Regions from separate parts of the Porphyromonas pogonae genome, predicted to be linked through region 1. Evidence: riboswitches for the same ligand, from Rfam matches in the RefSeq annotation. Region 1 holds a riboswitch; the other holds the start of a gene.
The links. Region 1 has a riboswitch for cobalamin ahead of VYJ22_RS01955 (ABC transporter substrate-binding protein). Riboswitches for the same ligand answer to the same signal wherever they lie in the genome.
Positions count from the first base shown of each region.

Region 1 (3,630 bases):
CAGAGTTGGACAACCCGAATACCTTTAACCGTAAATATAGGGTACCCTCGCTCAGTGCAGACAATCCTAAGTACCGTGACAATGGTCGTTACTGGCAAGGGGGGATCTGGCCGGGTACCAACTATATGGTGATCAACGGGCTTTACAACAAAGGATATAAAAAACAAGCTCTCGAAATAGCACGCAATCATTATAGCCAAGTACTCGATGTTTATCGTCGTACCCATACCTTTTGGGAGTATTACGCTCCCGAAAAGGCTGAGCCCGGCTTCATGGCGCGTAAGGATTTTATAGGTTGGACAGGACTGCCGCCTATTTCCATTCTCATAGAATACATGCTGGGGATCAAAGGTGATTATATCAATAATACCATTACATGGGATCTCAACGAAACGGTAAGGCACGGTATCAAGCGATATCCCTTCGGACCCACAGGCTCTATCGATTTGATTGCATCGGCTCGCACAAGTGCAGCCTCGAAACCACAACTTTCCATCAAAACCAATAAAGCGTTCAAGTTAGTTGTCAACTATGGCGATCGCACAGAAACCATAGCGGTTACCCCTGATCGCACCAATTACTAACCTACAAAGCAGTGAGGGGACCCCACACAAGGGAACCCCTCTCTGCTCTTCATGAATTTCAGGGTAGTGTACCGCTATTTCAGGATGTATTCAATCTCTTGCATCAGGGTGTAGCATCATATTCTAACTGATAAAAACACAACAAATACTCACTACACATGCCTGGTTATAAACTGTTGCTATTGGATCTCAAAGAGGATTTGCCGTTGGCATTGATGCAAAACAAACGAAAATCTGACTTGGCAGTCTTCAATTCAGCTGTTTTTATAACAACTGAGCGGATGTTTAGTCTGACAAAAATCAGAATTTTGAAATCGTCATATTGATGCAAATGTGGCTTAATATGTTTCAAAATGATGTAAATGTACTGTTGGGTTTGGCTTTTTGAAAGATTGGGTGGCGCAGTGACTTTTGTATAATTGAGCCTCTTGAGGTGTAGAGGTAGATCGCAGTCGTTGTTTAACTGAGATAAAGTTGTATTTTAACTAAAACACAAAAGTATTTTAACTAAAACATTTCGGTGTCATAACTAAAACAGGAGAGTCCTTTAGTTAAATTAGCGAGACATTTTAATTAAAATACGGGTGCATTTTGAGCTTTCCTACAGAAAAAGCCGTAAAGAGGTGCAGGTGTCCTCTATACGGCTTTGTTGTGATGGTCAAGTGTAGTTGGCTACATTTTGACAATTTGATATTTTATCTTTTCTATTGCATTTTGACAAAGTGTAAGCTTCGTGGAGTGCATACCGCTGCCAGCAAGTCACTGAGCGAGCGTTTTGCTGTATTCGTGGGGTATAGGTGATGTTTCGGAGTATTCATACGTGTGGGATAAAAAGTAATTGTCATCAAGACAAAGATACAACATCGTACCCCCCTTTGTCAAGAGGTGTAACCCTATTTTTTTACTTTTATCCTGAAGAGATGTGAACTTACGGTGCCCTCATTTGGTACCCGATTTGCTCTGCCCTGCAGCTACGGTGCGGTAGCCTATATTATCTTTCTTTTAGTCTCATGTAAAGTGATAATCCTAACCAGATGTGTTGCCACAGGAGTGGTGATGCTTTTCTTTAGTGGCTCTCAGGGCTAATGATTATTGGGTTGTACGAAGAGTCACAATTTAAATTTTTATATCTTTGCTTAGCTGAATCGGATGCGTATAACTTTATTTAATGTAGGCTTTTATTGTATTCGTATTAGAGCAAAGCTAGCGACAGGTGGTCGCAACTAACAGGACATTCGGTTCAAAGATATTCTTTGCATGGAATATCGATTGATTAAAAGGGAATTTGGTGTAATCCCAAAGCTATCCCCGTAGCCGTAAAGTCGTATATGTCATAGTATAATGTCACTGCCACAAGCGGGAAGGCACTATGATTTAGACTGAGTCGGAAGACCTGCCGAAGTATCATTACCGATAATATAGACGAATGTTTGATATCACCTATATGTCTTATCGGGTTGTGGGAGTCCTTTTGTTTTAAGTTCTTTCGGGTTGAAAAGAATTTTATACAACAGTCAGTGTATGTACTGCTCCTCCCGCTATGAGGTCAGAGCTTCCTTTCCTTGTATTTTTCTTGGCGATCCGTATATAATAAATATCAAAAAAATCGCCTTGATGAAAAAAAACATCTGCTTTTTTTACTCGATCTTGCTGGTACTTCTGTTTTATTCTTGTAATGGAAATCGTAGCAAAAACACACAAGCGATAGATAGTGTATCTATTGATTATGCCGACTTTTCGTATCCTGTCCAATTCAAATATGCCAAAGGTATTGAGGTGAAAAATCATGATCACTACAAAGAGGTCATGGTATTTAGCCCTGACACTCCTGATACTATGGCTACCTATATATTGTATCCGCGGGGTGAGAAACGTCCTCAACTATCATGTCGCAATTGCTATTTCATACCTGTTCCCCTGAAAAATATTGCCTGCTTATCTACTACTCAAGTGGGAGTATTACCATTGCTGGGCAAGGTGGATAAGCTTGTAGGTTGCTCCAATATAAAAAATATCTGTAATCCGGAGGTGCGTAAACGCATCAGTGAGGGTAAAGTGCAAGAGATAGCCCGGGGTATGGCTAAGAATATAGAGCAGATAGCCGCTTTGCACCCTGAGGTGGTGCTACAGGATTTGTCCAGAATGTCCGACAAGGACGAGGAGCTCATAAGCTCCGGTATCAATACCGTACTCTACAATGAGTGGAAAGAACGTAATCTCCTGGGGCGTGCGGAATGGATGAAGCTTACTGCCATGCTCCTGGGCTGTAATGCCAAAGCCGACAAATTATTCTCCAAAATAGAGGAAGACTACCTCAAAGCAAAAGAGCTGGTGGCGCAACAAACCGATACTATCCCCATCATGTATGGTCTGGACTATAAAGGCACGTGGTATCTGCCGGGTGAGTTTAGCTATCCCACCTCTATGTTTAGAGATGCAGGGGTTAAGTTTGACTATGCCGAGGGCAAAGTGAGTAGCCAGCCCTGTAGTTTCGAGCGCATCTTTAGCCGTCACCGCCATGCAAAGATATGGATATGTATGATGACTGGTAAGATTTTTACCATGGCTGACTTCTTGGCGCTCAACGACCGGTACAAGCATTTTGATGCTGCGGCCAACGGCATGGTGTTTATAGACCGCAAGCGAGTCAATGAGAATGGCGGCAATGACTTTTGGGAGAGTGGTCTCTACCGACCGGATTTACTGCTCAAAGATATTATCAAGATAACACGTCCGCAGTTACTGCCTGACTATGAAACAACTTATTGGATGCAGCTTAAGAAATGATGAAGAGAACTAACATCGCTTTTGTGGCAGCGGCATTGCTTACGCTACTCTGCTTTTTCCTTGATTTGATATGGGGTAGTTTGGATATATCCATGTCCGATGCAATAAACGCCTTGTTCAATACCTCCGCTATGGATACTACGGATTATGTAATACGCAACTTCCGCCTACCCAAAGCGCTTACCGCTCTTTTTGCAGGAGCCGGTATATCTATAGCGGGATTACAGATGCAGAACCTATTTCGCAATCCGCTGGCAGA
Region 1 is NZ_CP143258.1:482,040-485,669, forward strand. It holds gene VYJ22_RS01950 (MGH1-like glycoside hydrolase domain-containing protein) at 1-584, shown strand, start outside; cobalamin riboswitch at 1,804-1,999, shown strand; gene VYJ22_RS01955 (ABC transporter substrate-binding protein) at 2,199-3,371, shown strand; partial or broken gene VYJ22_RS01960 (FecCD family ABC transporter permease) at 3,371-3,630, shown strand, end outside.

Region 2 (3,630 bases), 590 kb from region 1:
AAACAATTGCCTGAAGACTTTGATCCTAATATGAACAAAGTACAATAAACTTAACCTCGGATTTTGATCAATAGTTAAGCTCCTGCACTTACCTCTAGCTTTTGTGTAGAGGCCTTGCAGGAGCTTATTTCATTAATACATTTAATCTCATAAATATTTTCTAAACTATGGATATCCAGTCAATCAAAAACAAATTTCAAGAGCTTTACCAATCAGAAGGTACATTATACACTTCTCCCGGACGTGTCAATCTCATTGGAGAGCATACCGACTATAATGGCGGATTTGTATTTCCCGGAGCTATAGACAAAGCTATGGTCGCTGAAATCAAACTCAACCATACTGATAAAATACGTGCTTATGCTTTGGATTTGAATGAGTCTGCTGAGTTTGGCCTCAATGAGGAAGATGCTCCTTCTCAAAGTTGGGCTCGATATATATTTGGCGTGTGTCGTGAAATTCAGAAATTGGGTTACAAGATAGGAGGTTTTGACACGGTATTTGCAGGTGATGTACCTCTGGGGGCGGGGATGTCTTCTTCTGCTGCTCTCGAAAGCACTTTTGCTTTCGCTCTCAATGACCTGTTTAAACTGGATATTGATAAATTCCGATTGGCTCTGATAGGGCAAGCTACAGAACACAACTACTGCGGTGTCAAATGTGGTATTATGGATCAGTTTGCGTCGGTTTTCGGTAAGAAAGATAACCTGATGTGCCTTGACTGTAAATCCCTTGAATATCAGTATTACCCTTTTAATCCTAAAGGATACCGCTTGGTGCTTGTAGATAGTGTAGTGAAGCATGAGCTTGCAAGTAGTGCTTACAACAAACGTCGCGAAAGCTGCGAAAGAGTGGCTGCCGCTATCCGTGCTCGTCACCCTGAAGTAGAGTTTCTGCGTGATGCTTCCATGGAAATGCTCAAAGAAGTAAAGAAGGAAGTGACGGAAGAGGATTACATGCGTGCTGAGTACGTTATAGAAGAAGTACAGCGAGTAATGGATGTCTGTGATGCTTTGATAAAAGGAGACTATGAAACAGTAGGGCAAAAAATGTATGAAACCCACCATGGCATGAGCAAGCTTTATGAAGTAAGCTGTGAAGAACTGGATTTTCTCAATGATTTTGCTCGCAAAAGTGGCGTTACCGGCTCGAGAGTTATGGGCGGAGGCTTTGGGGGGTGCACCATTAATCTTGTCAGAGACGGGCTCTATAATGGTTTTGTGAGAGAAGTGACCAAAGAATATAAAGAAAAATACGGACGTGAACCAAAGATCTATGATGTCGTTATTTCCGACGGATCTCGTAAGTTAGAGGCATAGTCCGCTTTACTCCGAATTACTTATAATATAGACAGAGGGGGATTCACAATGAATGCCCCTCTATCTATATTATAACGTTTGGGTATTGATGTGTTTTTAATACGTGCTAATATAGACTGTTGACTTTTGCAACAGTCTCAAATTGCGAGTAAGGGCATGTCAATTTAGGCATGCCCTTTAGTCTTGTGACTAAAAATTCCTTTTGACTAAATAATTCATTATCTTTGCTACCCGATTCAAAGGTGATGCGTTGAATAACAGCGCATAAAAGGGAATTCGGTGCAATACCGAAGCAGTACCCGCTACTGTAATTCCTTCCGTAATATTTAAGTAGGCTTATTGATTTTTACGGATAGTCTTTGCAAACGCCACTATATCAGCATAGAAAGAAAATGGGAAGGCGCAAAGATAATGGGAAGAGCCAGGAAACCTGCCTCTGAAACTATAAATGAATTGATCCGGGAGTTGTGGTCATGAAATGTTTACCCTAATATGAGTATCACTATGTACCGTAGCCAATGCTATGGTGATAGCAAATGAGCCTTTGGGAAGTAAATATCTATTTGTGATTAGTGTCCGGGATAGTTGCATTGTAACATCTTTTTATAACAATAGATATTTATGACCAAAAAAATTACTCTTTGTCTGTTGAGTGCTTCTTTGCTTACTGCTGTCAGTGCTCATGCGCAGAAGAAAGACGACTATTACGAATTTGCCAAAGATTCTGTGAAGAATCTGAACAGTGTAGAAGTGATTGCTTTTCGTAAGGAAGCTCACCTCAACAAAATCCCCGTTTCTTTGAAGAAAACCCCTCTTACAGTGAATAATCTCAATACAGATGTACTATTGCAGCGGGGGATAACTAATCTGCAAACAGCTCTAAAGTTTGTACCCGGGGTAAATATGAGTACTTCATATGGAGCTTTTCAACGTTTATCTATTCGAGGATTCAATGATTCTCCTATTATGATAGATGGGGTGAGGGACGAGCGTACGACTATTAATTCTTATCCTTTTGGAGATCTATATAATGTAGAGAAGATAGAAGTGCTGAAGGGCCCGGCTTCTGTGCTTTACGGTCACTCAGCTGTAGGTGGAATTCTCAATATTGTGCGCAAAGAGCCTACGTATAAGCGCTCACTCAATGCTCATTTGAGATATGGAAGTTTTAATTATCGTGAGGCAGCTTTATCTTTGGGCGGAAATATCACCGGACCTCTCAATTTTTATGCCGGAGTGTTCTATTCTGGTGGTGATCACTGGAGAAATACCGGTGACAGACGCCTTTCTGCTTATACAGCATTAGGTTATACCCATGGTGCTCATAAATTTGTTTGGAGAGCAGAGGCTCGAAGTGATTCCTATGGTACGGAAATAGGACTGCCACCCACTATGCCTGATACGGTATACACAGCCGATGATAATAAATTTTATTTGCCCAAAGGAGCTGTAAGACCGGGTATACCTCGAGACAAGAGATTCAATAATGAGTCGGATTTTATGTACAATAAGGCTTGGAACACTTCTCTAAAGTATACTTATACGATAAATAATGATTGGAAACTATCCAACTATTCATCATTCAGTTATGATGATATAGATTATTTCGGTACGGAGGAGTTGGGTTACAGAACCAGTGACAAGCCTATCTATCCTTACTACATCAAGAATAAGAGTAGTAAAAAATATATCGATATAGATAGTGTGCAGCTCGTTTTCCCTCTTCGTTTCTCTCACATTGCTCGAACATTCCAAAATCAACTGGAAATCGCAGGGACATTCCAAATGGGTAGTGTGTCCAATCATATCCTTGCTGGCTATAGTACTTCATATATGAGAAGAACATCTTTTTCCGGATATGATTTGGGTAAAGATGTTCAAGGTCCCGGACTTAACTCTGTAGTTTCTGTATTTAATCCTGAGAGTAAAGGGCCTATGACAAGTCGCTTCAGCAAAGCTTCTCCTACTCGTATGTGGGTTCATGGTATTTATGCCTCCGATGTAATGGAGTTTACTCAACGGCTAAAGGGAATGCTCTCATTCAGGTATGACTGGTATGACTATAGAGCTCTCAATGATAAAATACCGGTTATAGACGGTAAGCGTAAGTTTGATGACCCGGCATCATCCGAGTATGGTAGTACTAAGTCCGGATCTTTGAGCTACCGTTTTGGTCTTGTATATATGCCTATGGAGAATCTTTCCGTTTATTCGTCGGTAGGAAGTTTTTATATCCCCGACAGACGTATCGCTGATCCTCGATACATATATATTAATGCAGACGGAAAAAGGATAGATGTGGAACATACCA
Region 2 is NZ_CP143258.1:1,067,733-1,071,362, forward strand. It holds gene VYJ22_RS04065 (MFS transporter) at 1-48, shown strand, start outside; gene galK (galactokinase) at 168-1,319, shown strand; cobalamin riboswitch at 1,543-1,771, shown strand; gene VYJ22_RS04075 (TonB-dependent receptor) at 1,941-3,630, shown strand, end outside.
Region 2: another riboswitch for cobalamin. It lies ahead of VYJ22_RS04075 (TonB-dependent receptor); the one in region 1 lies ahead of VYJ22_RS01955 (ABC transporter substrate-binding protein).